DNA from 2 places in the Bacillus tequilensis genome. Region 2 is predicted to be linked to the other one. Evidence: a T-box and tRNA genes for the amino acid it is inferred to sense, from the RefSeq annotation. Region 2 holds a T-box; the other holds one or more tRNA genes.
What was found. The T-box of region 2 lies ahead of leuS (leucine--tRNA ligase). A T-box ahead of a tRNA ligase gene usually reads a tRNA of that ligase, here a tRNA-Leu.
Positions count from the first base shown of each region.

Region 1: it has a tRNA-Leu gene. The T-box ahead of leuS (leucine--tRNA ligase) is inferred to sense a tRNA for this amino acid. The anticodon was not compared.

Region 1 is NZ_CP048852.1:81,048-97,490, forward strand. Features, by position in the region: gene G4P54_RS00430 (peptidyl-prolyl cis-trans isomerase) at 1-526, shown strand, start outside; gene cysK (cysteine synthase A) at 602-1,528, shown strand; gene G4P54_RS00440 (anthranilate synthase component I family protein) at 1,692-3,104, shown strand; gene pabA (aminodeoxychorismate/anthranilate synthase component II) at 3,118-3,702, shown strand; gene pabC (aminodeoxychorismate lyase) at 3,702-4,583, shown strand; gene folP (dihydropteroate synthase) at 4,565-5,422, shown strand; gene folB (dihydroneopterin aldolase) at 5,415-5,777, shown strand; gene folK (2-amino-4-hydroxy-6-hydroxymethyldihydropteridine diphosphokinase) at 5,774-6,277, shown strand; gene G4P54_RS00470 (helix-turn-helix domain-containing protein) at 6,229-6,438, shown strand; gene dusB (tRNA dihydrouridine synthase DusB) at 6,462-7,463, shown strand; gene lysS (lysine--tRNA ligase) at 7,555-9,054, shown strand; rRNA gene G4P54_RS00485 (16S ribosomal RNA) at 9,364-10,913, shown strand; rRNA gene G4P54_RS00490 (23S ribosomal RNA) at 11,083-14,010, shown strand; rRNA gene rrf (5S ribosomal RNA) at 14,065-14,180, shown strand; tRNA gene G4P54_RS00500 (tRNA-Val) at 14,203-14,278, shown strand; tRNA gene G4P54_RS00505 (tRNA-Thr) at 14,283-14,358, shown strand; tRNA gene G4P54_RS00510 (tRNA-Lys) at 14,396-14,471, shown strand; tRNA gene G4P54_RS00515 (tRNA-Leu) at 14,477-14,559, shown strand; tRNA gene G4P54_RS00520 (tRNA-Gly) at 14,600-14,674, shown strand; tRNA gene G4P54_RS00525 (tRNA-Leu) at 14,689-14,774, shown strand; tRNA gene G4P54_RS00530 (tRNA-Arg) at 14,784-14,860, shown strand; tRNA gene G4P54_RS00535 (tRNA-Pro) at 14,887-14,963, shown strand; tRNA gene G4P54_RS00540 (tRNA-Ala) at 14,971-15,046, shown strand; rRNA gene G4P54_RS00545 (16S ribosomal RNA) at 15,284-16,443, shown strand, end outside.
Region 2 is NZ_CP048852.1:2,902,630-2,919,072, reverse strand. Features, by position in the region: gene G4P54_RS15470 (ABC transporter permease) at 1-245, shown strand, start outside; gene ytrD (ABC transporter permease YtrD) at 277-1,254, shown strand; gene ytrE (ABC transporter ATP-binding protein YtrE) at 1,269-1,964, shown strand; gene G4P54_RS15455 (ABC transporter permease) at 1,954-3,270, shown strand; gene bceR (two-component response regulator BceR) at 3,367-4,062, shown strand; gene bceS (two-component sensor histidine kinase BceS) at 4,055-5,059, shown strand; gene bceA (bacitracin ABC transporter ATP-binding protein BceA) at 5,160-5,921, shown strand; gene bceB (bacitracin ABC transporter permease BceB) at 5,911-7,851, shown strand; gene G4P54_RS15430 (sunset domain-containing protein) at 7,888-8,634, opposite strand; gene G4P54_RS15425 (MDR family MFS transporter) at 8,823-10,016, shown strand; gene ytvA (YtvA family blue-light photoreceptor) at 10,047-10,832, opposite strand; gene G4P54_RS15415 (DUF4257 domain-containing protein) at 11,225-11,560, shown strand; T-box leader at 11,664-11,878, shown strand; gene leuS (leucine--tRNA ligase) at 11,988-14,402, shown strand; gene G4P54_RS15405 (rhodanese-like domain-containing protein) at 14,519-14,830, shown strand; gene melA (alpha-galactosidase MelA) at 14,853-16,151, opposite strand; gene G4P54_RS15395 (carbohydrate ABC transporter permease) at 16,171-16,443, opposite strand, start outside.

The DNA of each region.
Region 1 (16,443 bases), 1.2 Mb from region 2:
CCTCCTTGAAGAATTGTTAACAAGGGATATTGATATCTCAAACAAAGAATTGAAATCATTCTATAATAAAAATAAAGAGCTGTATCAGTTTGATGATTCGTATCGAATTCGGCATATTGTGGTAAAAGATGAAGAAGAAGCGAGAGAAGTCCTAAAAGAACTGAATGGCGGATCGAGCTTTGAAGCTGTCGCGGCGGAAAGGTCTACAGACAGGTATACATCGCCATACGGCGGAGATTTAGGCTTTGTTACAGAAGCATCAGACAACATTCCTTCAGCATACATTGAAGAAGCAAAAACACTCAAAGAGGATGAATGGTCTGGCAAACCGATAAAGGTCAGTAACGGATACGCCGTCATTCAGCTGAAAGAAAAACTAAAAGCAAGGACATTTTCATACGATGAGGTGAAAGATCAGATCAGACGTCAAATCGCAATGGATCAGCTAGGTGATAAAGCCTCAGTCAAAACACTTTGGAAAGAAGCTGATGTATCATGGTTTTATGGGGAAAAAAGTACTAAGTGATTGACAAAAAATTTTGAAATTGATAGATTATATACATAATACCAATACAAATAGTCGGAAATTGAGGTGTCGAGAATGGTACGTGTAGCAAACTCCATTACTGAATTAATTGGGAATACGCCAATCGTTAAATTAAATCGCCTTACAGATGAAAACAGTGCGGATGTATATTTGAAGCTTGAATATATGAACCCTGGAAGCAGTGTAAAAGACCGTATCGGTTTAGCTATGATTGAAGCCGCTGAAAAAGAAGGAAAATTAAAAGCCGGCGATACAATCATTGAACCGACAAGCGGAAATACTGGAATCGGGCTTGCGATGGTTGCTGCGGCTAAAGGTTTCAAAGCTATTTTGGTGATGCCTGATACAATGAGCATGGAGCGCCGCAACCTTCTTCGCGCATACGGTGCTGAGCTTGTGCTGACGCCTGGCGCGGAAGGCATGAAAGGCGCCATTCAGAAAGCTGAAGAGCTTGCTGAGAAGCACGGATACTTTGTGCCGCAGCAGTTTAATAACCCTTCTAACCCAGAAATTCACCGCCAAACAACAGGTAAAGAAATTGTTGAGCAATTCGGTGATGATCAGATTGACGCATTTGTGGCCGGAATCGGCACAGGCGGAACGATTACGGGAGCGGGCGAAGTTCTGAAGGAAGCATACCCTTCCATCAAAATTTACGCTGTTGAACCTTCGGATTCTCCAGTGCTTGCCGGAGGAAAACCAGGTCCCCACAAAATTCAGGGAATCGGAGCCGGATTTGTGCCAGACATCTTAAACACCGAAGTATACGATGAAATCTTCCCTGTGAAGAATGAAGAAGCGTTTGAATATGCGCGCAGAGCTGCACGTGAAGAAGGAATTCTCGGAGGCATCTCATCAGGCGCGGCAATTTACGCTGCTCTTCAAGTAGCGAAAAAACTCGGAAAAGGCAAAAAAGTTTTGGCCGTCATTCCAAGTAACGGCGAACGTTATCTGAGCACGCCGCTGTATCAATTCGATTAAAATGCCAAACTCCCGGTCTGCCGGGAGTTTTTTTATATTCGTGCATCAAATATGCCATGTCTACGCCGAATGTTATGCTTGGAAGAGAAATTCACTTTTTTCAATAACAAGATTGCTTTACAATAAAAAAACAAGCAAAAAAGAAAATAGAGGAATGATATCAATGGCACAACGCAGACCGGCAGGCAAAAAAGTACCTTTTCAAAAAGACTCATTCTTACAACAATATGAGAAACTTGCGCAATCCAGAAAACAGCATGTACTCCTTGAAAGTGCAAGAGGCGGCAGATACAGCATAGCCGGTCTTGATCCGATTGCGACGGTAAAAGGAAAAGACGGAATAACCACAATTAAGCATGGAGATGAGATGCTGTTTAAAGAAGGTGACCCATTACGGGCCTTCCACAGCTGGTTTAAAACGCTGGAAACAGAAACAGATCACGAGCTTCCGGATTTTCAAGGCGGGGCAATCGGATTTCTCAGCTATGATTACGCACGTTACATTGAAAATTTTAAAATGCTCTCACTAGATGATTTGGAAACACCGGATATTTATTTTCTTGTTTTTGATGATATAGCAGTTTATGACTATCAAGAAGAGTCTCTGTGGCTGATTACTCATGTGAATGGTTCTGATCACGCAACTGCGGATATGAAGCTATCTGAGCTGGAGCGGCTGTGGCTGACTGAGCTCCCTGCTGTCTCTTCGCGAGAGATGAAGCATGAAACAGACGGCTCCTTCGCGGCACCATTTACGGAGGAGGGGTTCTCGCAAGCTGTAGAGAAAATCAAACAATACATCGCCAGCGGAGATGTGTTTCAAGTCAACTTGTCAATCAGACAGTCGCAGTCACTGTCTGCCCACCCATATCAAATTTACAAGACTTTGAGAGCAGTAAATCCTTCTCCTTATATGGCCTATTTAGAAACACCTGATTTCCAAATCATTTGCGGATCGCCTGAACTGCTTGTCAGCAAAAAGGGCAAGCTATTAGAGACGAGGCCAATTGCAGGCACCCGTTCCAGAGGGGAAACCGATGAAGAAGACGAGGCGCTGGCAAACGAATTGATCCATAATGAAAAAGAACGCGCAGAACATGTCATGCTGGTTGATCTAGAGAGGAATGATCTTGGACGAGTATCACGTTACGGGTCTGTGAGCGTGAACGAATTCATGGCAATTGAAAAATACTCGCATGTGATGCATATTGTATCTAATGTCCAAGGTGAACTGCAGGATGGATATGACGCGGTAGATATTATTCATGCTGTATTTCCCGGAGGAACCATTACAGGTGCTCCCAAAGTAAGAACGATGGAAATTATAGAAGAACTTGAGCCGACACGCCGCGGGCTTTATACTGGATCTATAGGATGGTTTGGGTATAATCACGATCTGCAGTTTAATATCGTCATTCGAACCATTTATGCAACCGGAGGGCAGGCATTTATGCAGTCCGGCGCAGGAGTTGTGATTGATTCCGTTCCAAAGCACGAATACAGGGAATCATTCAAAAAAGCTTTTGCAATGCAAAAGGCATTAGAGCTGAGCAAAGAAGAGACAAAAATTAGATGAGGTGAGCGGAGAAATGATTTTAATGATTGATAACTATGATTCATTCACGTACAACTTGGTGCAGTATTTGGGCGAGCTTGGGGAAGAACTGATTGTGAAACGCAACGACAGCATCACGATCGAAGAAATCGAAGAGCTGTCTCCTGATTTTCTGATGATTTCACCTGGACCGTGCAGTCCTGATGAGGCGGGAATCAGCCTTGAAGCTATTAAACATTTCGCAGGCAGAATCCCCATTTTTGGTGTATGCCTCGGACATCAGTCCATCGCACAGGTGTTTGGCGGCGATGTGGTTAGGGCAGAGCGGCTTATGCACGGGAAAACCTCGGATATCGAGCATGACGGCAAGACAATCTTCGAAGGTTTGAAAAATCCCCTTGTCGCGACTCGTTACCATTCGCTGATCGTAAAACCTGAGACCCTGCCAAGCTGTTTTACAGTAACAGCACAAACGAAAGAAGGAGAAATTATGGCCATTCGCCACAATGATCTTCCGATAGAAGGCGTGCAATTTCACCCGGAGTCAATTATGACCTCCTTTGGAAAAGAAATGCTCAGAAATTTCATTGAAACATACCGCAAGGAAGTTATTGCGTGATGATATATGTGAACGGCCGGTATCTAGAGGAGAAAGATGCAGTTCTTTCTCCTTTTGACCATGGATTTTTATATGGGATCGGTGTTTTCGAAACCTTCAGGCTCTACGAAGGATCCCCATTTTTGCTTGATTGGCATATAGAAAGGCTTAAGCGCGCGCTTAACGATCTGCAAATTGAATATACTGTTTCGAAGCATGAGATTCATGAGATGCTGGACAAGCTTCTTTTGCTGAATGAAATCAAGGATGGCAATGCCCGCGTAAGACTGGACATATCAGCCGGGATCAGCGACAAAGGCTTTGTCTCCCAGACATATGATAAGCCCACTGTATTATGTTTTATGAACCAGCTGAAACCAGAAAGCCTTCCTTCGCAAAAAGAAGGAAAGGTTTTATCGTTACGGAGAAACACACCAGAGGGGCCATTTCGGTTAAAATCTCATCATTATTTAAATAATATGTATGCGAAAAGAGAAATCGGAAATGATCCGCGTATCGAAGGAATTTTCTTAACAGAGGATGGAGCTGTTGCAGAAGGCATCATATCAAATGTTTTCTGGAGAAAAGGCAGCTGCATCTATACGCCATCACTTGATACCGGTATTCTGGACGGTGTTACGAGGCGTTTTGTCATAGAAAATGCAAAGAAAATAGGATTGGAACTCAAAACGGGCCGATATGAGCTGAAGGCTCTTTTGTCAGCTGACGAAGCATGGATGACAAACTCTGTTCTTGAGATCATCCCATTTACTAAAATAGAGGAAGTAAACTATGCAGGACGAAGAGGAGAAGCAGCCGCTGCTCTTCAGAAGCTATACAACAAAGAAATAAAGAACATGATCCATGAAAAGGGAGGAAGAGAATGGCGCAGCAAACGATAGACCAAACACAAGTAATCCATACCAAGCCCAGCGCTTTATCATATAAAGAGAAGACGCTGGTGATGGGAATTTTAAACGTAACGCCTGACTCTTTCTCGGACGGCGGAAAATATGACAGCTTGGACAGGGCGCTGCTGCATGCGAAAGAGATGATCGATGACGGCGCCCATATCATTGATATCGGAGGAGAATCGACAAGACCCGGCGCCGAGTATGTGTCAGAGGATGAGGAGATGTCAAGAGTCATTCCAGTGATTGAACGGATCACAAATGAACTGGCTGTGCCGATTTCAGTAGATACGTACAAAGCTTCTGTCGCAGATGAAGCTGTGAAAGCGGGCGCATCCATCATCAATGATATTTGGGGAGCGAAACATGACCCGAAGATGGCTTCCGTTGCAGCCGAACACAATGTTCCCATTGTTCTTATGCATAACCGCCCAGAGAGAAATTACAACGACATATTGCCCGATATGCTGTCGGACTTAATGGAGAGTGTAAAAATCGCTGTTGAGGCCGGAGTAGAGGAGAAGAACATTATCCTTGATCCAGGTATCGGTTTTGCGAAAACTTATCATGACAATCTGGCAGTGATGAACAAGCTCGAGATTTTCAGCGGACTGGGGTATCCGGTTCTTCTGGCAACCTCCCGAAAAAGATTCATCGGACATGTTCTGGATCTTCCGCCTGAGGAGCGGGCTGAGGGAACGGGCGCAACTGTGTGTCTCGGCATTCAAAAAGGCTGTGACATTGTCAGAGTCCATGATGTGAAACAAATTGCCAGAATGGCGAAAATGATGGACGCAATGCTGAATAAGGGAGGGGTGCACCATGGATAAAGTCTACGTAGAAGGCATGGAGTTTTACGGATACCACGGTGTGTTCAAAGAAGAAAACAAGCTCGGTCAGCGGTTTAAAGTTGATTTAACCGCTGAGCTGGATTTAAGCAAAGCCGGACAAACGGACGACCTTGAGCATACGATCAACTATGCTGAGCTCTATCACGTATGTAAAGATATTGTAGAGGGGGAGCCTGTGAAATTGGTAGAAACACTGGCAGAACGCATTGCAGACACGGTTCTCAAACAATTTCAGCCGGTGCAGCAATGTACTGTGAAAGTGATTAAGCCCGACCCGCCGATTCCCGGACACTATAAATCAGTAGCAATTGAAATCACGAGAAAAAAATCATGAACAACATAGCTTATATTGCACTAGGGTCTAATATTGGAGATAAAGAAACGTACTTAAGACAAGCGGTGACCATGCTGCACCAGCATGACGCTGTGAAAGTCACCAAGGTGTCGTCTATTTACGAAACTGATCCGGTCGGATACGAAGACCAAGATGAATTCTTAAATATGGCCGTTGAAATCAAGACATCGCTTAACCCATTTGAACTCCTTAAACTGACGCAGCATATAGAAAATGAATTAGGCAGAACAAGGGAAGTAAGGTGGGGGCCGCGGACGGCAGACCTTGACATTTTGCTGTTTAATCGTGAAAATATTGAAACAGAGCAACTAATTGTTCCGCACCCGAGAATGTATGAGCGTTTGTTTGTCCTTGCGCCGCTTGCGGAGATTTTCCCGCAGGTTGAAAAAGAGGCAAAAAACGCGGAACCAAACCAAGAAGGTGTAAGAGTATGGAAGCAGAAATCTGGGGTAGACGAATTCGTGCATTCAGAAAGCTGAAAGGTTATACTCAAGAAGGATTTGCAAAAGCGTTAGGTATATCAGTTTCTATTCTCGGCGAAATCGAACGCGGAAACCGATTGCCGTCAGCTGCCATCATTCAAGATGCTGCAGAGGTTTTAAATATAAGTGCGGAAGAATTGGCTCCGCCAGAAAAATAAACAAATGAGAAAGGAGGGGGAAAATGTTTAAAATCGGTGATATTCAATTGAAAAACCGGGTTGTGCTAGCCCCGATGGCTGGTGTCTGCAACTCAGCATTCAGATTGACTGTAAAGGAATTCGGAGCCGGATTGGTATGCGCTGAAATGGTCAGTGACAAAGCGATCCTTTACAATAATGCAAAAACAATGGGGATGCTTTACATTGATGAACGTGAAAAACCGCTCAGCCTTCAGATTTTCGGAGGAAAAAAGGAAACCCTTGTGGAAGCGGCGAAGTTTGTAGACCAAAACACAACTGCTGATATTATTGATATTAACATGGGATGTCCTGTACCTAAGATTACAAAATGCGATGCGGGCGCCAAATGGCTTCTTGATCCTGATAAGATTTACGAAATGGTGTCCGCGGTAGTGGATTCCGTTGATAAACCAGTTACAGTCAAAATGAGAATGGGCTGGGATGGAGACCACATTTTCGCAGTGAAAAACGCACAGGCTGTAGAACGTGCGGGCGGAAAAGCTGTTGCGCTTCACGGCCGTACAAGAGTGCAGATGTACGAAGGAACGGCAAACTGGGATATCATCAAAGAAGTAAAACAATCAGTATCGATTCCGGTTATCGGAAACGGCGATGTCAAGACGCCGCAGGATGCTAAACGTATGCTTGAAGAAACAGGGGTAGACGGTGTCATGATCGGACGTGCCGCACTGGGCAATCCGTGGATGATTTATCGTACGGTTCAATACCTTGAAACAGGCGAATTAAAAGAAGAGCCGCAAGTGCGCGAAAAAATGGCGGTATGCAAACTGCATCTTGACCGCCTCATTAACTTAAAAGGTGAAAATGTAGCGGTAAGAGAAATGAGAAAACACGCTGCTTGGTATCTGAAAGGTGTTAAGGGCAATGCGAAGGTTCGTAATGAAATCAACCATTGCGAGACAAGAGAAGAGTTTGTACAGCTTTTAGATGCATTTACTGTTGAGGTTGAGGCAAAAGAGCTTCAAGACGCAAAAGTAGGATAATACTTACTTCTATTTGCTGCTCACTGCCAGTATTGCGCTGGCAGTTTTTCTGCTTTTTTCATGAAACAATATCTGTAATGGAGTGATAACAATGAGTCAAGAAGAGCATAACCATGAAGAATTGAACGATCAGCTGCAAGTCAGACGCGATAAAATGAATCAACTGAGAGATAACGGCATTGATCCGTTCGGCGCACGCTTTGAAAGAACGCACCAGTCTCAGGAAGTTATTTCAGCATATCAAGAACTAACAAAAGAAGAGTTAGAAGAAAAAGCGATCGAAGTGACAATCGCAGGCCGCATGATGACAAAACGCGGCAAAGGAAAAGCCGGCTTTGCGCATCTTCAGGATTTAGAAGGCCAAATTCAAATCTACGTAAGAAAAGACAGTGTCGGTGACGACCAATACGAAATCTTCAAGTCTTCTGACCTTGGTGATCTTATCGGCGTAACCGGAAAAGTCTTCAAAACAAATGTAGGCGAATTGTCTGTAAAAGCAACTTCTTTTGAATTACTGACAAAAGCACTTCGTCCGCTTCCTGACAAATACCATGGTCTAAAAGACGTTGAGCAGCGCTACCGTCAGCGCTATCTGGATCTAATCGTAAATCCGGACAGCAAACATACGTTCATCACACGAAGCAAGATCATTCAAGCTATGAGAAGATACCTTGATGATCACGGATACTTAGAAGTGGAAACACCAACAATGCACAGCATCCCTGGGGGAGCTTCTGCACGTCCGTTTATCACCCACCACAATGCGTTAGATATTCCGCTCTATATGCGTATTGCAATCGAACTGCACCTAAAACGTCTAATCGTCGGCGGTTTAGAAAAAGTGTATGAAATCGGCCGCGTTTTCCGTAATGAAGGTGTCTCTACACGCCATAACCCGGAATTCACGATGATTGAGTTATATGAGGCATATGCGGACTATAAAGATATCATGAGCTTAACTGAAAACCTTGTCGCCCATATCGCCCAAGAAGTGCTTGGAACAACTACGATCCAATACGGAGAAGAACAAATCGATCTTAAACCGGAGTGGAAAAGACTCCACATGGTTGACGCAGTTAAAGAAGCAACTGGTGTTGATTTCTGGGAAGAGGTCACTGTTGAGCAAGCACGCGAATATGCAAAAGAACATGACGTAGAGATCAAAGATTCTATGACAGTAGGTCATATCATCAATGAATTCTTCGAACAAAAAATTGAAGAAACACTTATTCAGCCAACGTTTATTTACGGACATCCTGTGGAAATTTCTCCTCTAGCTAAGAAAAATCCTGAGGATCCGCGTTTTACAGACCGTTTTGAACTGTTTATCGTCGGTCGTGAACATGCGAACGCGTTTACAGAGCTGAATGACCCTATTGATCAGAGAGAACGCTTTGAAGATCAATTAAAAGAGCGCGAAGCTGGTAACGATGAAGCTCATCTAATGGATGAAGACTTTGTTGAAGCTCTGGAATACGGTATGCCGCCAACAGGAGGCTTAGGCATCGGTATCGATCGTCTGGTTATGCTGCTGACGAATGCTCCTTCTATTCGCGACGTGCTGTTATTCCCGCAAATGAGACAACGCTAATAAAGAGGAGCAGTATCCTTTTTTATAAAGGGATGCTGCTCTTTTTAAATTCCTAAGTATTTATTCAAAAAAACTATTGCGCTATTATTTACAAGGTGGTATATTATTATTCGTTGCCGCTAAACAAGGCGATAACGAATAATAGAAATTCAAAAAAGTTATTGACTTCAGTGAGTCGACGAGTTATAATAATAAAGTCGCTTGAAAGAAGTTGACAAAAATGATCTTTGAAAACTAAACAAGACAAAACGTACCTGTTAATTCATTTTTAAACAAATCGCACAGCGATGTGCGTAGTCAGTCAAACTTTTATCGGAGAGTTTGATCCTGGCTCAGGACGAACGCTGGCGGCGTGCCTAATACATGCAAGTCGAGCGGACAGATGGGAGCTTGCTCCCTGATGTTAGCGGCGGACGGGTGAGTAACACGTGGGTAACCTGCCTGTAAGACTGGGATAACTCCGGGAAACCGGGGCTAATACCGGATGGTTGTTTGAACCGCATGGTTCAAACATAAAAGGTGGCTTCGGCTACCACTTACAGATGGACCCGCGGCGCATTAGCTAGTTGGTGAGGTAATGGCTCACCAAGGCGACGATGCGTAGCCGACCTGAGAGGGTGATCGGCCACACTGGGACTGAGACACGGCCCAGACTCCTACGGGAGGCAGCAGTAGGGAATCTTCCGCAATGGACGAAAGTCTGACGGAGCAACGCCGCGTGAGTGATGAAGGTTTTCGGATCGTAAAGCTCTGTTGTTAGGGAAGAACAAGTACCGTTCGAATAGGGCGGTACCTTGACGGTACCTAACCAGAAAGCCACGGCTAACTACGTGCCAGCAGCCGCGGTAATACGTAGGTGGCAAGCGTTGTCCGGAATTATTGGGCGTAAAGGGCTCGCAGGCGGTTTCTTAAGTCTGATGTGAAAGCCCCCGGCTCAACCGGGGAGGGTCATTGGAAACTGGGGAACTTGAGTGCAGAAGAGGAGAGTGGAATTCCACGTGTAGCGGTGAAATGCGTAGAGATGTGGAGGAACACCAGTGGCGAAGGCGACTCTCTGGTCTGTAACTGACGCTGAGGAGCGAAAGCGTGGGGAGCGAACAGGATTAGATACCCTGGTAGTCCACGCCGTAAACGATGAGTGCTAAGTGTTAGGGGGTTTCCGCCCCTTAGTGCTGCAGCTAACGCATTAAGCACTCCGCCTGGGGAGTACGGTCGCAAGACTGAAACTCAAAGGAATTGACGGGGGCCCGCACAAGCGGTGGAGCATGTGGTTTAATTCGAAGCAACGCGAAGAACCTTACCAGGTCTTGACATCCTCTGACAATCCTAGAGATAGGACGTCCCCTTCGGGGGCAGAGTGACAGGTGGTGCATGGTTGTCGTCAGCTCGTGTCGTGAGATGTTGGGTTAAGTCCCGCAACGAGCGCAACCCTTGATCTTAGTTGCCAGCATTCAGTTGGGCACTCTAAGGTGACTGCCGGTGACAAACCGGAGGAAGGTGGGGATGACGTCAAATCATCATGCCCCTTATGACCTGGGCTACACACGTGCTACAATGGACAGAACAAAGGGCAGCGAAACCGCGAGGTTAAGCCAATCCCACAAATCTGTTCTCAGTTCGGATCGCAGTCTGCAACTCGACTGCGTGAAGCTGGAATCGCTAGTAATCGCGGATCAGCATGCCGCGGTGAATACGTTCCCGGGCCTTGTACACACCGCCCGTCACACCACGAGAGTTTGTAACACCCGAAGTCGGTGAGGTAACCTTTTAGGAGCCAGCCGCCGAAGGTGGGACAGATGATTGGGGTGAAGTCGTAACAAGGTAGCCGTATCGGAAGGTGCGGCTGGATCACCTCCTTTCTAAGGATATATACGGAATATAAGACCTTGGGTCTTATAAACAGAACGTTCCCTGTCTTGTTTAGTTTTGAAGGATCATTCCTTCGAAACGTGTTCTTTGAAAACTAGATAACAGTAGACATCACATTCAATTAGTAAGACAAGATATCACATAGTGATTCTTTTTAACGGTTAAGTTAGAAAGGGCGCACGGTGGATGCCTTGGCACTAGGAGCCGATGAAGGACGGGACGAACACCGATATGCTTCGGGGAGCTGTAAGCAAGCTTTGATCCGGAGATTTCCGAATGGGGAAACCCACCACTCGTAATGGAGTGGTATCCATATCTGAATACATAGGATATGAGAAGGCAGACCCGGGGAACTGAAACATCTAAGTACCCGGAGGAAGAGAAAGCAAATGCGATTCCCTGAGTAGCGGCGAGCGAAACGGGATCAGCCCAAACCAAGAGGCTTGCCTCTTGGGGTTGTAGGACACTCTGTACGGAGTTACAAAAGAACGAGGTAGATGAAGAGGTCTGGAAAGGCCCGCCATAGAAGGTAACAGCCCTGTAGTCAAAACTTCGTTCTCTCCTGAGTGGATCCTGAGTACGGCGGAACACGTGAAATTCCGTCGGAATCCGGGAGGACCATCTCCCAAGGCTAAATACTCCCTAGTGACCGATAGTGAACCAGTACCGTGAGGGAAAGGTGAAAAGCACCCCGGAAGGGGAGTGAAAGAGATCCTGAAACCGTGTGCCTACAAGTAGTCAGAGCCCGTTAACGGGTGATGGCGTGCCTTTTGTAGAATGAACCGGCGAGTTACGATCCCGTGCAAGGTTAAGCAGAAGATGCGGAGCCGCAGCGAAAGCGAGTCTGAATAGGGCGCATGAGTACGTGGTCGTAGACCCGAAACCAGGTGATCTACCCATGTCCAGGGTGAAGTTCAGGTAACACTGAATGGAGGCCCGAACCCACGCACGTTGAAAAGTGCGGGGATGAGGTGTGGGTAGGGGTGAAATGCCAATCGAACCTGGAGATAGCTGGTTCTCTCCGAAATAGCTTTAGGGCTAGCCTCAAGGTAAGAGTCTTGGAGGTAGAGCACTGATTGGACTAGGGGCCCCTACCGGGTTACCGAATTCAGTCAAACTCCGAATGCCAATGACTTATCCTTGGGAGTCAGACTGCGAGTGATAAGATCCGTAGTCGAAAGGGAAACAGCCCAGACCGCCAGCTAAGGTCCCAAAGTATACGTTAAGTGGAAAAGGATGTGGAGTTGCTTAGACAACCAGGATGTTGGCTTAGAAGCAGCCACCATTTAAAGAGTGCGTAATAGCTCACTGGTCGAGTGACTCTGCGCCGAAAATGTACCGGGGCTAAACGTATCACCGAAGCTGCGGACTGTTCTTCGAACAGTGGTAGGAGAGCGTTCTAAGGGCTGTGAAGCCAGACCGGAAGGACTGGTGGAGCGCTTAGAAGTGAGAATGCCGGTATGAGTAGCGAAAGAGGGGTGAGAATCCCCTCCACCGAATGCCTAAGGTTTCCTGAGGAAGGCTCGTCCGCTCAGGGTTAGTCGGGACCTAAGCCGAGGCCGAAAGGCGTAGGCGATGGACAACAGGTTGATATTCCTGTACCACCTCCTCACCATTTGAGCAATGGGGGGACGCAGGAGGATAGGGTAAGCGCGGTATTGGATATCCGCGTCCAAGCAGTTAGGCTGGGAAATAGGCAAATCCGTTTCCCATAAGGCTGAGCTGTGATGGCGAGCGAAATATAGTAGCGAAGTTCCTGATTCCACACTGCCAAGAAAAGCCTCTAGCGAGGTGAGAGGTGCCCGTACCGCAAACCGACACAGGTAGGCGAGGAGAGAATCCTAAGGTGATCGAGAGAACTCTCGTTAAGGAACTCGGCAAAATGACCCCGTAACTTCGGGAGAAGGGGTGCTCTGTTAGGGTGCAAGCCCGAGAGAGCCGCAGTGAATAGGCCCAGGCGACTGTTTAGCAAAAACACAGGTCTCTGCGAAGCCGCAAGGCGAAGTATAGGGGCTGACGCCTGCCCGGTGCTGGAAGGTTAAGAGGAGCGCTTAGCGTAAGCGAAGGTGCGAATTGAAGCCCCAGTAAACGGCGGCCGTAACTATAACGGTCCTAAGGTAGCGAAATTCCTTGTCGGGTAAGTTCCGACCCGCACGAAAGGCGCAACGATCTGGGCACTGTCTCAACGAGAGACTCGGTGAAATTATAGTACCTGTGAAGATGCAGGTTACCCGCGACAGGACGGAAAGACCCCGTGGAGCTTTACTGCAGCCTGATATTGAATGTTGGTACAGCTTGTACAGGATAGGTAGGAGCCTTGGAAACCGGAGCGCCAGCTTCGGTGGAGGCATCGGTGGGATACTACCCTGGCTGTATTGACCTTCTAACCCGCCGCCCTTATCGGGCGGGGAGACAGTGTCAGGTGGGCAGTTTGACTGGGGCGGTCGCCTCCTAAAAGGTAACGGAGGCGCCCAAAGGTTCCCTCAGAATGGTTGGAAATCATTCGCAGAGTGTAAAGGCACAAGGGAGCTTGACTGCGAGACCTACAAGTCGAGCAGGGACGAAAGTCGGGCTTAGTGATCCGGTGGTTCCGCATGGAAGGGCCATCGCTCAACGGATAAAAGCTACCCCGGGGATAACAGGCTTATCTCCCCCAAGAGTCCACATCGACGGGGAGGTTTGGCACCTCGATGTCGGCTCATCGCATCCTGGGGCTGTAGTCGGTCCCAAGGGTTGGGCTGTTCGCCCATTAAAGCGGTACGCGAGCTGGGTTCAGAACGTCGTGAGACAGTTCGGTCCCTATCCGTCGCGGGCGCAGGAAATTTGAGAGGAGCTGTCCTTAGTACGAGAGGACCGGGATGGACGCACCGCTGGTGTACCAGTTGTTCTGCCAAGGGCATCGCTGGGTAGCTATGTGCGGACGGGATAAGTGCTGAAAGCATCTAAGCATGAAGCCCCCCTCAAGATGAGATTTCCCATTCCGCAAGGAAGTAAGATCCCTGAAAGATGATCAGGTTGATAGGTCTGAGGTGGAAGTGTGGCGACACATGGAGCTGACAGATACTAATCGATCGAGGACTTAACCACATGTTGAATGATGTCATACCTGTTATCTAGTTTTGAGAGAACACTCTCAATTTGTTTGGTGGCGATAGCGAAGAGGTCACACCCGTTCCCATACCGAACACGGAAGTTAAGCTCTTCAGCGCCGATGGTAGTCGGGGGTTTCCCCCTGTGAGAGTAGGACGCCGCCAAGCAATTGCACGTTAGTGCAATTATGGAGGATTAGCTCAGCTGGGAGAGCATCTGCCTTACAAGCAGAGGGTCGGCGGTTCGAGCCCGTCATCCTCCACCATCTTGCCGGTGTAGCTCAATTGGTAGAGCAACTGACTTGTAATCAGTAGGTTGGGGGTTCAAGTCCTCTTGCCGGCACCACTTTTATATGGTATAATACTCAAGTCTCTTTTAAAAAGAGCCATTAGCTCAGTTGGTAGAGCATCTGACTTTTAATCAGAGGGTCGAAGGTTCGAGTCCTTCATGGCTCACCATTTACGCGGGTGTGGCGGAATTGGCAGACGCGCTAGACTTAGGATCTAGTGTCTTTATGACGTGGGGGTTCAAGTCCCTTCACCCGCATTATATAGGATAACAGTTGTAAAAACTGGATTTCCTGTCTGCGGAAGTAGTTCAGTGGTAGAACACCACCTTGCCAAGGTGGGGGTCGCGGGTTCGAATCCCGTCTTCCGCTCCAACTATACCATCCACGCCGGGGTGGTGGAATTGGCAGACACACAGGACTTAAAATCCTGCGGTAGGTGACTACCGTGCCGGTTCAAGTCCGGCCCTCGGCATTAAATTTTGCGCCCGTAGCTCAATTGGATAGAGCGTTTGACTACGGATCAAAAGGTTAGGGGTTCGACTCCTCTCGGGCGCGCCATTATTCTAATAGAATAAACAAGAAATCGGGAAGTAGCTCAGCTTGGTAGAGCACATGGTTTGGGACCATGGGGTCGCAGGTTCGAATCCTGTCTTCCCGACCATTTTTATGGGGCCTTAGCTCAGCTGGGAGAGCGCCTGCTTTGCACGCAGGAGGTCAGCGGTTCGATCCCGCTAGGCTCCACCAAATGTTTTCTAAAAAAGTTGTTGACTTTAAACAAGCAACATTGTATAATAATAAAGTTGCTTTAACAAAGCGAACAAACGAAATGATCTTTGAAAACTAAACAAGACAAAACGTACCTGTTAATTCATTTTTAAACAAATCGCACAGCGATGTGCGTAGTCAGTCAAACTAGGGCCTGCACGATGCAGGTCACACAGATGTCGTCGCAGGATGCGGCGAACTTAATCTGTGATCCATTTATCGGAGAGTTTGATCCTGGCTCAGGACGAACGCTGGCGGCGTGCCTAATACATGCAAGTCGAGCGGACAGATGGGAGCTTGCTCCCTGATGTTAGCGGCGGACGGGTGAGTAACACGTGGGTAACCTGCCTGTAAGACTGGGATAACTCCGGGAAACCGGGGCTAATACCGGATGGTTGTTTGAACCGCATGGTTCAAACATAAAAGGTGGCTTCGGCTACCACTTACAGATGGACCCGCGGCGCATTAGCTAGTTGGTGAGGTAATGGCTCACCAAGGCGACGATGCGTAGCCGACCTGAGAGGGTGATCGGCCACACTGGGACTGAGACACGGCCCAGACTCCTACGGGAGGCAGCAGTAGGGAATCTTCCGCAATGGACGAAAGTCTGACGGAGCAACGCCGCGTGAGTGATGAAGGTTTTCGGATCGTAAAGCTCTGTTGTTAGGGAAGAACAAGTACCGTTCGAATAGGGCGGTACCTTGACGGTACCTAACCAGAAAGCCACGGCTAACTACGTGCCAGCAGCCGCGGTAATACGTAGGTGGCAAGCGTTGTCCGGAATTATTGGGCGTAAAGGGCTCGCAGGCGGTTTCTTAAGTCTGATGTGAAAGCCCCCGGCTCAACCGGGGAGGGTCATTGGAAACTGGGGAACTTGAGTGCAGAAGAGGAGAGTGGAATTCCACGTGTAGCGGTGAAATGCGTAGAGATGTGGAGGAACACCAGTGGCGAAGGCGACTCTCTGGTCTGTAACTGACGCTGAGGAGCGAAAGCGTGGGGAGCGAACAGGATTAGATACCCTGGTAGTCCACGCCGTAAACGATGAGTGCTAAGTGTTAGGGGGTTTCCGCCCCTTAGTGCTGCAGCTAACGCATTAAGCACTCCGCCTGGGGAGTACGGTCGCAAGACTGAAACTCAAAGGAATTGACGGGGGCCCGCACAAGCGGTGGAGCATGTGGTTTAATTCGAAGCAACGCGAAGAACCTTACCAGGTCTTGACATCCTCTGACAATCCTAGAGATAGGACGTCCCCTTCGGGGGCAGAGTGACAGGTGGTGCATGGTTGTCGTCAGCTCGTGTCGTGAGATGTTGGGTTAAGTCCCGCAACGAGCGCAACCCTTGATCTTAGTTGCCAGCATTCAGTTGGGCACTCTAAG
Region 2 (16,443 bases):
TTTATCTCATTGCATCCATCAGTTTTACAAAGCATCACAATGAACGAAATGGGCACTTCTTTTTGTGGAGAACATTGGATCGTCCTATACATATCCTTGTCATTGTGTTAGGTATCCTTAGTTTCGGTTTAATGGGGTATTCTACGGGCAAATCGATAGTGGGTTACATTATCGGAATGATTATCGGGGGAATTGTAGGATTTTTGATCAGCTATTTTTCCATCTATAAAAAAGTAAGACATTAAGAAACGGCTTAGCGTTTGGAGGGACATACAAATGCCGGATTACGGCCTGCTTTATAAAGAGTGGAGGCAAAATAAAGCTCTGTTAGTCATCATCATTTTGGTTTCAATTCTAGGCAATCCTTTATCGATTTTCAATATGTACCTTACCTATCAAGGCTGTGTCACCGGAAAAGAAAATTGGGTCGGTCCCTGCGTATTCAGTGTTGATTACTTAAACGGCACATTCATCTCATTCTTTTGGATTTTGGGTGTCGTTTTGGCGGTCAGCCAGCTTGGGATTGAACGAAGCAAGGGCTTGTTTGATTTTACTTTAAGCCTTCCATATACACGCGGGCAGATATTTAATGCAAAGTTTATGCTCGGCGGAATGGTGATTGTGGTGCCGCAGCTCATAGGTTATGTTTTATCCTTGTTGCTGATCATGCTTTTGAAGCCTGATCAGGCCGTTTATTATCACCACTACAGTCTAGGAATGATCATTGTCAGTTTGCTGGCTTATTCTTTGATTATGGCTGGCGGAGCTCTGACGGGCCATATTTTTGCACAGCTTTTGGTCTCATTTACCGTGGCCATTTCGCCGTTTTTACTTATCGGCCTGCCTGCGCTCAACCTCGAGATCCTTTTTGGCGGATCAATAGAGCTTATTCATGGTCCGGTATCCAAATGGGCGCAGTACTTAATTCCAATAACCTTTGTAGATTCGAAATGGGTTGAGAATTCACCACAGTATTTAGTGAGTCCAGCTATCATGACTTTCATCTTTTACATCATCGGCTATATTAGTTTTGTCAAACTGTCTAATGAAAGAAACGGTTTTTTCTTCTTATGGAAGCCGCTTGACCGTCCGGTGCAGATCATCGTTATTATCATAGGAATCATGGGATTTGGGTACTTTGGATTTTCTGCCAGCGAGAGCTTTTCCGGCTACCTAATTGGCATGGCCGCAGGTGCTGTCATTGGTTTTTTGATCAGCTATTTTGCAATTTATAAAAAAACGAAACTATTGTAAGGGAGAGAGAAAATATGATTGATGTTCAGCATATCTACCATTCTTTCACGATCGGAAAAAAAGGCCGTGAGAATGAAGTTCCAGTATTGAAGGATGTTTCATTAAGCGTGGCGAAAGGGGAAATCGCCTGTATTGTCGGGCGAAGCGGCTCAGGAAAATCAACGCTTCTGAATTTAATTTCCGGCTACATCTCGCCGACAAAAGGGCGGATTGTCATTAATGGCACTGATGTGACAGGCTTTAATGAAAAGGAATGGGCCCAGTTTCGGCTTGACCATTTCGGGTTTATTTTTCAAAGCTTTCAGCTCATCCCGGGGCTAACGACGTATGAGAATGTTGAAATGCCGCTGGCGTTAAAAGGGATGAAACCATCTGAACGAAAGCAAAAGGTGCAGGACATGCTCAAACGCGTCGGTCTGGAAAATCACGCCGCTCATTATCCGAATGAACTGTCAGGCGGCCAGCAGCAGCGTGTCAGCATTGCGCGAGCGTTGATTTTAAACCCATCTATTATTTTAGCGGATGAGCCGACGGGAAGCCTTGATTCAGAAACGGAACAGGAAGTACTGGATTTGATCCAGCAGCTGAATCGCGAGCGGGGCATTACATTTGTGATCATCACTCACGATGATGAGGTCGCTTCTATCGGACATTCAAAATTTCAGCTTCATGACGGTGTGTTAAAAGGGGGAACTACCGATGAGGTTTAAAGATCAGGTTCATTTTATCAGAAGAAATATGAAGAAAAACAGGCTCCGCGTCTTTATGACGATTCTTGCGACAACAATGGCATGTGCGTTTTTGGTGGTGCTGTCGTCGGTTGGATTTGGGATTCAAAAGACGATTACAGATATGACGATGAGCCAGCAGGTTGTAACAGAAATCCAGGTGTACGGAAAATCAGACGGGAAAGATGTTAAAAAGGCTGATTTAGAGAAATATGACAATGTAAAAGCAGTGGTAGAAAGAACGACGGTAAACGAACCGGTTAAAGCGAAGCTCGGGGATCGAACCAATACGAATTCCACTTTGGTTTTCACAAACATGGACGATGAATTAAAATCGAATATGGAGCTGGAAAAAGGACGCACTGCAAAGTCAGAAAACGAAATTGTAGTAGGGTATAATTTTGCTAAGTATTTATGGACGAAAAAAGATTCCGAAGATTATGAAAAAGAAATCAGCAAATCCCAAGTGAATTATGATGAAATCAAACAGCCAAAAGGGTTTACAAAAGATGTGCTGAATAAAACGATTCAGCTCAATGTCACTAAAACAAATGATGAAACCGGCAAAGTTGATGGAGAAAAGTCGTACGATTTTAAAATTGTCGGTATTACGAAGAAACCGAATACAGATTGGCAGGAAGATAACAGCATTTTTGTGAGCAACAGCTTCAAGCGCGATTTTTCGAAGTTTCTTGATTTATCAAAAGACAGCAGCTCTGTTGAAAAAAGCACAAAAGTGTATGCAGACAAGTTTGATCATGTTGAACAGCTGTCAAATGATTTGATGGATGACGGTTATCAGGTCATGTCCGTGACAACACAGCTAAAAGGAGCCAATACCTTCTTCTTGGTCTTCAAAATCGGACTGATCTTTGTCGGATGTATCGCCGTTATCATTTCTGCAATCGGTATTTTTAACACGATGACGATGGCGGTAACAGAAAGAACGCAGGAAATCGGGATTATGAAGGCGATTGGGGCGAGTCCGTCGATCATTCGCCGTATGTTCTTGATGGAAAGCGCGTATATCGGGATTTTAGGCTGTGTCATTGGAATTATCATTTCTTACGGCGTGAGCTACCTTGTCAACCTGGTTGTTCCGATGATTCTCGCGGCGACTAGCGGAAGTGATGCGGGTGATTTGAATTACACATTCTCCTACATTCCTCTGAGCCTTGTCGTAATTGCCGTTGTGATTTGCGGAGGGGTTGCGGTGCTTTCCGGAATGAACCCGGCGAGAAAAGCGACGAAAACCAACGTGCTGACAGCGTTGAGAAGAGAATTATAATATGTAAAAGCCGGCTGAGCAAGCCGGCTTTCTCTATAGCGCAGGATGGCGTTTTGCTATACACTTGATAAAAAAGGAAAAAGTGCGGTGAGTCGATTGTTTAAACTTTTGCTGATTGAAGATGATGAATCGCTGTTTCACGAAATCAAGGATCGTTTAACAGGATGGTCCTATGATGTATACGGCATTCAGGATTTCAGTCAAGTGCTGCAGGAATTTGCGGCGGTTCAGCCTGATTGCGTCATTATTGATGTCCAGCTTCCTAAATTTGACGGGTTTCATTGGTGCCGGCTGATCCGCTCCCGGTCAAATGTGCCGATTCTCTTTTTATCCTCCCGGGATCATCCTGCTGATATGGTGATGTCCATGCAGCTCGGGGCAGATGATTTTATTCAAAAACCGTTTCACTTTGATGTGCTGATAGCGAAAATCCAAGCGATTTTCCGGCGCGTGTATCATTATAATACGGAGCCGAGCACGATCAAAACGTGGTGCGGTGCGGCCATAGACGCGGAGCAGAACCTCGTCAGCAATGACAACGGTTCTGTTGAACTGACTAAAAATGAAATGTTCATTCTCAAACAGCTAATAGAACAAAAAAACAAGATTGTCAGCCGGGAAGAGCTGATCAGAAGCTTGTGGAACGATGAGCGTTTTGTGAGTGATAATACGCTGACCGTCAATGTCAATCGCCTGCGAAAAAAACTGGATGCCCTGCAGCTTGGCGCATATATCGAGACGAAGGTCGGCCAAGGCTACATAGCGAAGGAAGAGGATCATTTCTATGATTAAGGCATTTCTCATTGAAAGGCGAAGCTGGATTGCCGCGTTTTTGTTTCAGCAGGCTTTGATTTTGTCCATTGCTTTTGTTGCTCCTTCCATCTCATTTGAAAATGTGCTTTATATGGTGTATTTGTGTGTGCTGTTTTTTATCATATTCCTTTGGATCCGCTATCGGAAAGAAACGGCGTTTTATAAAAGCCTGAAAACATGGGAGAACAACCTTGATGTAACAGCGATAAATGAACCGGAAACGCCGTTTGAATCAATGGTTGAAAGAAGCATTACCGGGCAAACGGAACACTTGAAGCAGACTGCTGATCGGCATCGCTTAGCATTGGAAAATGAAAAAGATGAACTGATGGCATGGATCCATGAGGTTAAAACCCCATTAACAGCAATGCATTTACTCATCGATAGAATGGAGGATCAAGCTTTAAAATCCCAGTTGTCCTATGAATGGCTGCGTATTCACCTGCTTCTTGATCAGCAGCTTCATCAAAAACGCATATCATTTATTGAAAATGACCTGTCAGTAGGGCGCATACAGCTCCGGTCTTTGATCTTCAAGGAAATCAAAGATTTACAATCGTGGTGCATTCAGAAAGGGGTCGGCTTTGATATTCAGCTGGAGGCAGAGGAAGTGCTGAGTGATGCAAAATGGCTGGCGTTTATCATCAGGCAGCTGCTGACAAACGCGGTGAAATACAGTGAAGCCTCTGACATTGAGATCAAAAGCTTTCAAAAAGGGGAACAGACGCAGCTCGAAGTGAAAGACTTTGGCAGGGGCATTGAACAAAAAGATGTGCCGCGTATTTTTGAGAAAGGATTCACCTCCACAACAGACCACCATGATCAAGCGTCCACAGGCATGGGGCTGTACTTGGCGAAAAAAGCAGCGGCGCCGTTATTAATCCATATTGATGTGTATTCGGAGTTCGGTGCAGGGACAGTTTTTACATTAACCTTTCCAAAACGGAATCAATTTGAACGTGTCATAAGCGTGTGACGAAAATGTCACATGCTTTTCTTTTTTGTTCGCCCAATCGAAGGAAAAGCCCGGCATTCCTTTTTATAATGAGATTATCCAATATAAAGGAGACTGCAAAATGATGATTTTAGAAGCAAATAAAATTCGAAAAAGCTATGGAAACAAGCTGAATAAACACGAGGTGCTGAAAGGCATCGATATTCACATTGAAAAGGGCGAATTTGTCAGTATCATGGGTGCTTCCGGATCGGGCAAAACCACTTTGCTTAATGTACTGTCTTCGATTGATCAGGTGAGTCATGGAACGATCAACATTAACGGAAACGAAATGACTGCTATGAAGGAAAAGCAGCTGGCTGAATTTAGAAAGCAGCATTTAGGCTTTATCTTTCAAGATTACAATTTATTAGACACATTGACAGTGAAAGAAAATATCCTTTTGCCGCTATCGATCACGAAAATATCAAAAAAGGACGCTAATCGCAAATTTGAGGAAGTTGCAAAAGAGCTGGGGATTTATGAATTGCGAGATAAGTACCCGAATGAAATATCCGGCGGCCAGAAGCAGAGAACATCGGCCGGGAGAGCGTTTATTCATGACCCGAGCATTATTTTCGCTGATGAACCGACCGGCGCGCTCGATTCGAAATCAGCCTCTGATTTGTTAAACAAGCTAAGCCAGCTCAATCAAAAACGCAGCGCCACGATTATTATGGTCACTCACGATCCGGTTGCGGCCAGCTACTGCGGCAGAGTCATTTTTATTAAGGACGGGCAAATGTATACCCAGCTGAATAAAGGAGGCCAAGACAGGCAGACGTTTTTCCAGGATATCATGAAAACGCAAGGCGTGCTGGGCGGGGTGCAGCATGAACATTAATCAGCTCATTCTGCGAAATCTGAAAAAGAATCTTCGGAATTACTATCTGTATGTGTTTGCGTTAATTTTTAGCGTGGCGCTTTATTTCGCCTTTGTCACGCTCCAATATGATCCTGCGATTGACGAAGTAAAGGCTTCAATCAAGGGAGCCGCGGCCATTAAAGCTGCTTCGATTTTGCTTGTCGCTGTAGTGACGATTTTTATTTTATATGCAAATACGATATTTATTAAAAGACGGAGTAAAGAAATAGGGCTGTTTCAATTAATCGGAATGACGAAGCATAAAATCTTCCGCATCTTAAGTGCAGAAAATATCATGCTGTATTTCGGCTCTTTAGCCATCGGGGTAGTGGCCGGGTTTTCAATATCAAAGCTTGTGCTCATGATCCTGTTTAAAATTGTCGATGTCGAAACTGAGGCGAAGCTGCATTTTTCTGAGCAAGCCTTGGTTCAAACGATTATAGTGTTCTGCGGCATTTACCTCTTGATCATGATGATGAATTATATGTTTATCAAAAAACAAAGTATTTTATCTTTATTTAAAGTGGCGTCTTCCACTGAAGATAAGGTGAAGAGAATATCATTTTTCCAAATGCTGATCGGCGCTTTAGGCATCGTGCTGATTTTGACAGGATACTATGTGTCTTCTGAGCTGTTTGGCGGAAAATTTAAGACCATTAACGAACTGTTTGGCGCGATGAGCTTTATCTTGGGGACTGTTATTATTGGGACGTTTCTCTTTTATAAAGGATCGGTCACATTTATTTCAAACATCATTCGAAAAAGCAAGGGCGGCTACTTAAATATTACAGAAGTACTGTCACTGTCATCGATCATGTTCAGAATGAAATCGAACGCGTTGCTGCTGACGATTATTACAACCGTTTCAGCGCTCGCCATCGGGCTGCTGTCACTCGCTTATATTTCGTATTACTCGGCAGAAAAAACCGCTGAACAAAGTGTAGCGGCTGATTTTTCATTCATGAATGAGAAGGATGCCAAACAATTTGAAAGCAGTTTGAGTGAAAGTAACATTTCGTATGTGAAAAAAGAAACTCCTGTTCTGCAAGCGGCTTTTGATGTCACAAATATCATGGATGGAAACCCGAAAGAAATGCAGGGGGATCCGAGTAAATTACAGCTTGCTGTTGTAAGCGACAAAGATGTAAACGGAGTCGATGTGGCGGCTGGAGAGGCGGTGTTCTCAGGATACACCGACTTGCTGCAAAAAGTAATGATTTTAAAAGACTCCGGCAGCGTGAAGGTGAAAAGCAAGCATGAAACGCAGCCATTACGCTATAAAGGATTAAGAGATGAGTTTCTTGTATCCTACACGTTTACAAACGGGGGAATGCCCGCAGTTATAGTGGATGACAGCTTGTATAAACGGCTCAACAAAGATAAAGACCCCCGCATTCAGCTCGCGCAGTCTGAATTTATCGGCATTAATGTGAAACAGGAGGACCAGCTTGAAAAAGCAAATGAGCTTTTTCAAAAGGTGAACAAGAAAGATCAGCATTTATCACGACTGGATACAGGCATTGTGCAAAAGTCACTGTTTGGTCTCGTGATGTTCATCGTCGGCTTCTTAGGATTAACGTTCCTGATTACATCAGGCTGTATCCTTTATTTTAAACAAATGGGTGAAAGTGAAGATGAAAAACCAAATTATACGATTTTGAGAAAACTTGGTTTTACGCGGGACGACCTGATAAAAGGGATACGCATCAAACAAATGTACAACTTTGGTATTCCGCTGGTTGTCGGCCTCTTCCACAGCTACTTTGCCGTTCAATCCGGCTGGTTCCTATTCGGGTCAGAGGTGTGGACGCCGATGATTGTGGTAATGGTGTTATATACTGGGCTCTACTCCATCTTCGGTTTTCTGTCTGTTCTTTATTATAAGAAGGTGATTAAATCATCGTTATGAAACAGCAAAAGCTCCAGAGATTCTGGAGCTTTTTGTTTATCGTTTTGGCGCCCGGTAACCTGCGGCTTCAGCTTCTTCAACTGAGCAAAACATTTCAGCCGGATCAGTTGTCCTGTCGTAGTATGTACTGCCTGGCGTGTGGTAGATGCCGTTTTTGCTTCCTTTAATATTACAGCCTTCTGCTGTGTCAGCTGCTTTGGCTTCATCAGCTTGATTGGTATGGCTTGAAGAATTTCCAGTGTCTTCGTAAGAACTTGCAGTTTGGCTTTTCGCCTCTTTTAATTGCTTTTCAAGCTTTGTTTTATCTTGTCGGAGTGTTTCATTTTCAGCCTTTGCCGTTTTTGTATCTTCTTTGAGCTGTTTTTGATTGTCTTGAAGCTCTTTCATCTCCGCTTTTAATGATTTTTGCGTCTTTTTTAGTTCACTATTTTCTTTTTCAAGCTGCTTCAGCTTGTCTTGATCTTCTGTGCTGTCTTTTAATGTCTTTGCTTCAGTGCTGACAGATTTGTATTCTTTTTCAAGTGCTTCATGCTCTTTTGTGAGACTTTGATATTCGGCGTTTAAAGCTGAATATTTTTTCTCCGCATTTGCAGCAGCAGCATCAGGCTCTGACAGTCCTGCTCCGGTGAAGAGCAGCACCAGGCCTCCTATCAAAAGCGGCCAAAAAAGTTTCTTAGAAAAACGTTTTTCTTTTTTCAGCACATATCTGACGAGGTGATACAATCCATAGCTAAGCGAAATGAGACATGCAAGAAAACCTAAGAATGCTAATGCCATTTCCATAAAATGACCCCTTTTTCTATTTATTTTACATTTTCCGAACAATATGTGTTAGATTTTTTTACGCTCATCAGTTGAAAAATGTGAGGTAGACAGATAGAATGAATGTGCTATGATCACTCGATTCGTACGGAGCCGTTTTAGGTTTCGTTTTTTTCATGAGCTTTTTTAGGTAAGAAAGGGGGATGAGTATGCCGCGTGCTCTTAAAATTTTAATCATTGGAATGTTTATTAATGTGACGGGGGCTTCTTTTTTATGGCCGCTGAATACGATTTATATTCATAATCATTTAGGAAAGTCATTAACAGTAGCCGGGCTTGTTCTGATGCTGAATTCCGGCGCCAGTGTGGCTGGTAATTTATGCGGTGGTTTTTTGTTTGATAAAATCGGCGGCTTTAAATCGATTATGCTTGGGATTGCTATTACGTTAGCAAGTTTGATGGGTCTTGTCTTTTTCCATGATTGGCCTGCCTATATTGCGCTGCTGACGGTTGTGGGCTTTGGATCCGGTGTTGTTTTTCCGGCCAGCTATGCAATGGCTGGAGCAGTGTGGCCTGAAGGGGGAAGGAAGGCATTTAATGCGATCTATGTCGCGCAAAACGCGGGGGTGGCCGTCGGCTCAGCTCTTGGCGGTGTCGTGGCGTCTTTCTCGTTTTCCTACGTATTTATGGCGAATGCCGTATTGTATCTGATCTTTTTCTTTATCGTATATTTCGGATTTCGAAATATTCAGACGAAGGATGCGTCTCAAACATCCGTGCTTGATTATGATGCTGTGAACGGCAAAGCGAAATTTGCCGCGCTGATCATATTAAGCAGCGGCTATGTACTAGGCTGGCTTGCTTATTCTCAATGGTCTACCACGATTGCTTCGTACACGCAAAGCATGGGAATATCTCTTTCCTTATACAGCGTGCTGTGGACAATTAACGGAATTTTAATTGTGATTGGCCAGCCGCTTGTCAGCTTTGTCGTAAAAAAATGGGCGGAGTCGCTGAAAGCGCAAATGGTCATCGGTTTTATCATTTTTATACTGTCCTACAGCATGCTGCTGACGGCAAAGCACTTCCCGATGTTTCTGGCTGCCATGGTGATTCTGACTATCGGAGAAATGCTTGTTTGGCCAGCGGTGCCGACGATTGCCAATCAGCTTGCGCCTAAGGGGAAAGAAGGCTTTTATCAAGGCTTTGTCAACAGCGCGGCGACAGGCGGCAGAATGATTGGCCCGTTGTTCGGCGGTTTGCTTGTCGATCATTTTGGCATCCGGGCTCTTGTTTTATCTCTATTGGTTTTGCTGCTGATCAGTATTGCCGCAACGCTTTTATACGACAAACGGATAAAACCGGCAAAAGAAACAAATAAGCAAGCCTCAATCTCTTCATAATAAAAGATCCCGCTGATGAGCGGGATCTTTTTACATGACCGGAAGAACGTTAACGGCATCCTTTACATTTAAAAATGTTTTCAACGATGAAAAATTAGCATCCAAACCATTCATTTTCATAGCCAATTCGGGCTTAATGCCGGTAATGATTAATTCGGTCCCCGTCAATTTCAGCAAATGGCTCAGCTTGAAAATCTGATCGGCGGTTTGTTCGTTCACTTGGGCTAATCCGGATAAATCGATAATTAAATAATCATCCTTGGATGTTGTTAGAATTTTCGTCAATGTGCAGATAATGGAATTGAATCGCTCCTCAGTCAGGTTTCCGACTAGCGGAAGAGCTGAAATGCCGTTGCGTATCGGGACAATAGGCGTTGAAAGTGCAGTGATTTCTGTGAGGGAATCCTCGAGAAGCTTTTCATACTCTTTTTGCTGGGTGATGTCTTTTTGGATGCCGACAAAATAGGTCTTGCCTTCAGTCTCAAGCGGATCAATATTCAATTCATTCCAGAACATTGTTCCGTCTTTTTTGTAGTTTTTGATCTGCACGGTAACAGGCTCTTTATATTGTAAAGCGGTTCTGATCGTGTCCACTTCAGCGGGATCTGTGTGTTTCCCCTGTAAGAATCGGCAGTTCTTTCCTAAAATCTCCCCGGCTTCATAACCGGTCATTTGAACAAAGCCATGATTTACGTAGACAATAGGATGATCTTCGAGCGCGGGATCTGTAATGACCACACCGACTCGCGCATGATCAAGCGCTTTTTTGATGACTTCCAGCTGTCCTTGCATGCCAAATGATTGAAAACTAGCCATTTAAATCCCCCTTAGGCTGTCATCTTACTGAACGAAAGCCTGATTTTCCCCTTTTTTAAATGAATTCTACAGTAACCCTAGCATAACGTATGTTCTGATTCAAGCAAGCGCAGTTTGTTGTTTGTCATCAAGGCTTGTCCTCGTATACACTAAAATAAGAACAGAGATTGAACATATGACCGGAAGCAGCTAAATGAGTGACTAGGTAAATGTCACTGGGGGAAAAATGAATCCAATGCATCAAGCTTATCGATCATGTGTTCACATATAATGGAAGAAACAAGCTTTTTTCAGATTTGCCAGTATGTAGATATCGAAAATCATCGGAATCGTTTAAGGGGGCTGGATGGCCTGAAGTCGCTTTACGAAATAAGGGCTTTAGGAAGGTGATGATGAAGATGCTGCATCAGGTACTTATTGCTTGTGTAATTGGAGGAATCATGGGGATTCTCGGTCATGTGAAAAAGAGAGGCAGGCTGGAGAAACCCAGAATGACGAAGCGGTTTATCTACCTTGGATTTTTGGAAGATTGGTTTATCGGAATGACAGCTTCCATTTTACTTGTATTATCCGCTGACCCCGATTCAGGAATTCAACTTGTCATCTTATCGATTATCTCAGGCTACGGCGGTGAAGCTGTTCTCAGAAGTTTTGACTTTGTGAGAGAAATGAACAGCGGCGGCGACCCAGCCGAGTCCAAACGTCAAACCAAAACTCCACCCGAATAATTGTCCTCAATCTTCGCCCGTTCAGGGTACATTCCCATTGTATACAAACCTGCTTGCACTTATGAACAGAATTCTATAAAATACAGTTAAGATTACGGTTGCGATAAGAACAATGAAGAGGAGCAGTAAGAAGCAGATATTGTTGCAGAGAGTTGACGGCTGGTGAAAGTCAATCAAGTTTGTTTCCGAACTCACCTCAGAGTTGCAGCGGTGAAAAGCCGCTGACGCATAACTGCGTTAAAAGTATCAAGTGAGTGCGGCGTATGCCGCGCTAACGAGGGTGGTACCGCGGGAAAACGAAAGTCTCTCGTCCCTTTTTGGGATGAGGGAGTTTTTTTTAGTTTGGGAATATTCTGAATATAGTTCGCTCCTTCCCGTCAATACTTGAACCATAAACGCCGTATTCAATTAGAAGGAGGTTTTTACTTTGAGTTTTCAGCACAAAGAGATAGAAAAGAAATGGCAAACATACTGGCTTGAAAACAAAACATTTGCCACTCTTGATCATAATGAAAAACAAAAATTTTACGCGCTGGACATGTTCCCTTATCCGTCAGGAGCGGGATTGCACGTCGGCCATCCTGAAGGATACACAGCTACAGATATCCTGTCCCGCATGAAGCGCATGCAGGGCTATGATGTCCTTCATCCGATGGGCTGGGACGCATTCGGCCTGCCGGCTGAGCAATACGCGCTTGACACAGGGAACGATCCAGCTGTGTTTACGAAGCAGAATATCGACAATTTCCGCCGTCAAATTCAGTCGCTTGGTTTCTCATATGACTGGGACCGTGAAATCAATACGACTGACCCTGAATACTATAAATGGACGCAATGGATTTTCTTAAAGCTATACGAAAAGGGCCTTGCTTACGTTGACGAAGTGCCTGTAAACTGGTGCCCGGCTCTCGGTACGGTTCTCGCCAACGAAGAAGTCATTGACGGCAAGAGCGAACGCGGCGGCCATCCGGTAGAGAGACGTCCGATGAAGCAGTGGATGCTGAAAATCACCGCTTATGCGGACAGGCTTCTTGAAGACTTGGAAGAGCTTGACTGGCCGGAAAGCATTAAAGATATGCAGCGCAACTGGATCGGCCGTTCTGAAGGCGCTCACGTTCATTTTGCTATAGATGGACATGATGAATCCTTTACGGTGTTTACGACAAGACCAGACACGCTGTTTGGCGCTACATACACGGTACTTGCCCCGGAACATGCATTGGTGGAAAACATCACAACGGCTGAGCAAAAAGAAGCTGTTGAAGCATATATCAAAGAAATTCAATCAAAGAGTGACCTGGAGCGTACTGATCTTGCGAAAACAAAGACAGGCGTATTTACAGGAGCTTATGCGATCAATCCTGTAAACGGAGAGAAATTGCCGATCTGGATTGCGGATTACGTTCTTGCATCATACGGAACAGGTGCTGTCATGGCTGTTCCAGGACACGATGAGCGTGATTTTGAATTCGCCAAAACATTCGGCCTTCCGGTGAAGGAAGTTGTGAAAGGCGGAAACGTTGAGGAAGCGGCGTACACTGGCGACGGCGAGCACGTGAATTCTGATTTCCTGAACGGCCTTAACAAACAGGAAGCGATTGAGAAAGTGATTGCTTGGCTGGAAGAAACGACAAACGGCGAGAAAAAAGTGACGTACCGTCTGCGCGATTGGCTTTTCAGCCGCCAGCGTTATTGGGGCGAGCCGATTCCGGTCATTCATTGGGAAGACGGAACATCAACGGCTGTGCCTGAAGAGGAGCTGCCGCTGATTTTGCCGAAAACGGATGAAATCAAACCGAGCGGAACAGGCGAATCACCGCTTGCGAACATTAAAGATTGGGTGGAAGTCACAGACCCTGAGACAGGGAAAAAAGGAAGAAGAGAAACGAATACGATGCCGCAATGGGCGGGAAGCTGCTGGTATTTCTTGCGCTACATTGATCCGCGCAATCCGGATCAGCTGGCATCACCAGAGAAGTTGGAAAAATGGCTTCCGGTTGATATGTATATTGGTGGCGCAGAACATGCCGTGCTCCATCTTCTGTATGCCCGCTTCTGGCATAAGTTCCTGTATGATATCGGCGTAGTGCCGACGAAAGAACCGTTCCAAAAGCTGTATAACCAAGGAATGATTCTCGGCGAAAACAACGAAAAAATGAGTAAATCGAAAGGGAACGTTGTCAACCCTGACGAAATCGTTGCCTCTCACGGTGCTGATACGCTCAGATTGTACGAAATGTTCATGGGACCGCTAGATGCTTCAATCGCTTGGTCTGAATCAGGATTAGACGGCGCGCGCCGCTTCCTTGACCGCGTATGGCGCCTGTTTGTAGAAGACAACGGTGAGCTTAACGGCAAAATCGTTGACGGCGCAGGTGAAACATTGGAGCGCGTGTATCATGAAACAGTCATGAAGGTCACAGACCATTACGAAGGTCTTCGTTTCAACACGGGTATATCCCAGCTGATGGTCTTTATCAATGAAGCATATAAAGCAACAGAGCTGCCGAAGGAATATATGGAAGGCTTCGTGAAGCTTCTTTCTCCTATTGCGCCTCACTTAGCGGAAGAGCTTTGGGAGAAGCTCGGCCATGTCGGCACGATTGCATATGAAGCTTGGCCTGTTTATGATGAAACGAAACTTGTGGATGATGAAGTTGAAATCGTTGTTCAGCTGAACGGCAAAGTAAAAGCGAAATTACTGGTTCCTGCCGATGCGACGAAAGAACAGCTCGAACAGCTTGCTCAAGCCGATGAAAAGGTCAAAGAGCAGCTTGAAGGCAAAACGATTCGAAAAATCATCGCAGTGCCTGGCAAACTCGTCAATATTGTGGCAAACTAAGCCTAGAAAAATCCCCTTTGCGAAAAGGGGATTTTTCTAAATCAGTCTCGAAATAGCAATCGTCCAGCTGACTTTGATATACTAAAACATGATCATTGTGAATGGGAGTGTTTTCTTTGGAAATAAAAGAAATCAGCACAGCCGCTTTGAAAGAAAAAATTGAGGCGGACGAAGAATTATATTTGATTGATGTCAGAGAAGATGAAGAGGTTGCGGAAGGCATGATCCCGCAAGCCGTTCATATTCGCATGGGGGATATTCCTGAAAAAATGGACACCCTTGATAAAGACAAAGAGTACGTGTTTATCTGCCGCTCAGGAATGCGCAGCATGAATGTCTGCAGGTACTTGGATGAACAGGGCTTTAAAACAGTCAATGTCGAAGGCGGCATGATGGCTTGGGAAGGCGAAACAAAACCAAAAAACTAGGGGAGAGCGGTCCCCTAGTTTTTTATTTGTACGACGGAAGCCAATCGCCGTGCGCTTCAAATAAATCGTCGCACATGGAGATGATGTCATTCAAGGAAAGCTCCGCGCTTGTATGCGGATCAAGCATTGCGGCCTGGTAAACCGCTTCTTTTTTTCGTGTGACAGCGGCTTCAATTGTCATCAGCTGTGTATTAATATTCGTCCGGTTTAGGGCTGCGAGCTGCTCAGGCAGTTCTCCGGCGAAGCACGGGGTCACTTTTTTTCTGGCGGCGACGCATGTCACTTCCACAACGGCTTTTGAAGGAAGGTTGGTGATCAGTCCTGTGTTCAAGACGTTTCCTCCGAAGGTGAATGGCTCGTTCGTTTCCATCGCTTCGATTATTCTTGAACCATATTCCTTTGAACGTACGTGCGTAAGGTGTTTATTGTTGACGATATCATCCCGCATTTTCTCCCAATTTTGAATCTGCTTGACGCACCTTCTCGGATATTCATCTAGCGGAATTTGCAGCTCGCTGATCAGCTCAGGGTAATTCCGTTTAATAAAGAACGGGTGATACTCTGCGTTGTGTTCGGATGATTCCGTGACATAATAGCCGAACTTATCCATCAATTCAAACCGCACCATATCATGATGCTTTGTTTTTTGTTTTTCTTTTGCTCTCCTTTTAATTTCAGGATAGAGATCTATACCGTCTTTTTTGACTTCCAAAAGCCAGGCCATATGATTGATTCCCGCGATGCGTTCCTCAATTCCGTCATGCTCCATTCCGAGAGATTTGAATAAATCCTTCGTGCACACTTGAACACTGTGGCAGAGCCCGATTGTTTTAATATTTGTATAGCGGAGCAGTGCGCCTGTAAGGGAGGCCATTGGATTTGTATAATTTAAAAACCACGCATCTGGGCACATGTCTTCCATATCCTTTGCGATATCAAATAAGACGGGGATGGTTCTGAGTGATCTGAAGATCCCGCCGATGCCGACTGTGTCGGCAATCGTTTGGCGCAACCCGTACCGTTTCGGAATCTCAAAATCTATGACAGTGCTCGGTTTATATCCTCCAACCTGAATGGCATTGATGACATAGCTTGCGTTCTGCAAGGCAAGTTTTCTGTCATCGTAGCTGTTGATCGCCACACTCGGGTTATAGCGGTCTCGCAGATTTTCGAGCATGAGCTGGGATTCCTGCAGGCGTTTGGGGTCAATGTCGAAAAGAGCGAATTCAAAGCCATTTAGTGCTTCCGTTAACAGGCAGTCTCCTAATACATTTTTGGCGAAAATGGTACTCCCTGCACCGATAAATGTAATCTTTTTCATATTGCTTCCTCCTTTAATGTTATCCCTTTACCGCTCCGGATGACAGGCCGGCAATGAAATATTTCTGCAGCGCCAAAAACAGAACAATCATCGGCAACATTGCCATAAGAGCCGCTGCGGCAACTAAATGCAGATTGTTGGCGTTTTCTCCGAAAAACCCTGCCATGGCGACTGTTAATGTCTGAACCTTTTGATCTTGTAAAAAGAAAATCGCAAATTGATAGTCGTTCCATATAAAGACACAGGAAATAATACAGATGGTCGCTGTGATCGGCTTAAGCAGAGGAAACAC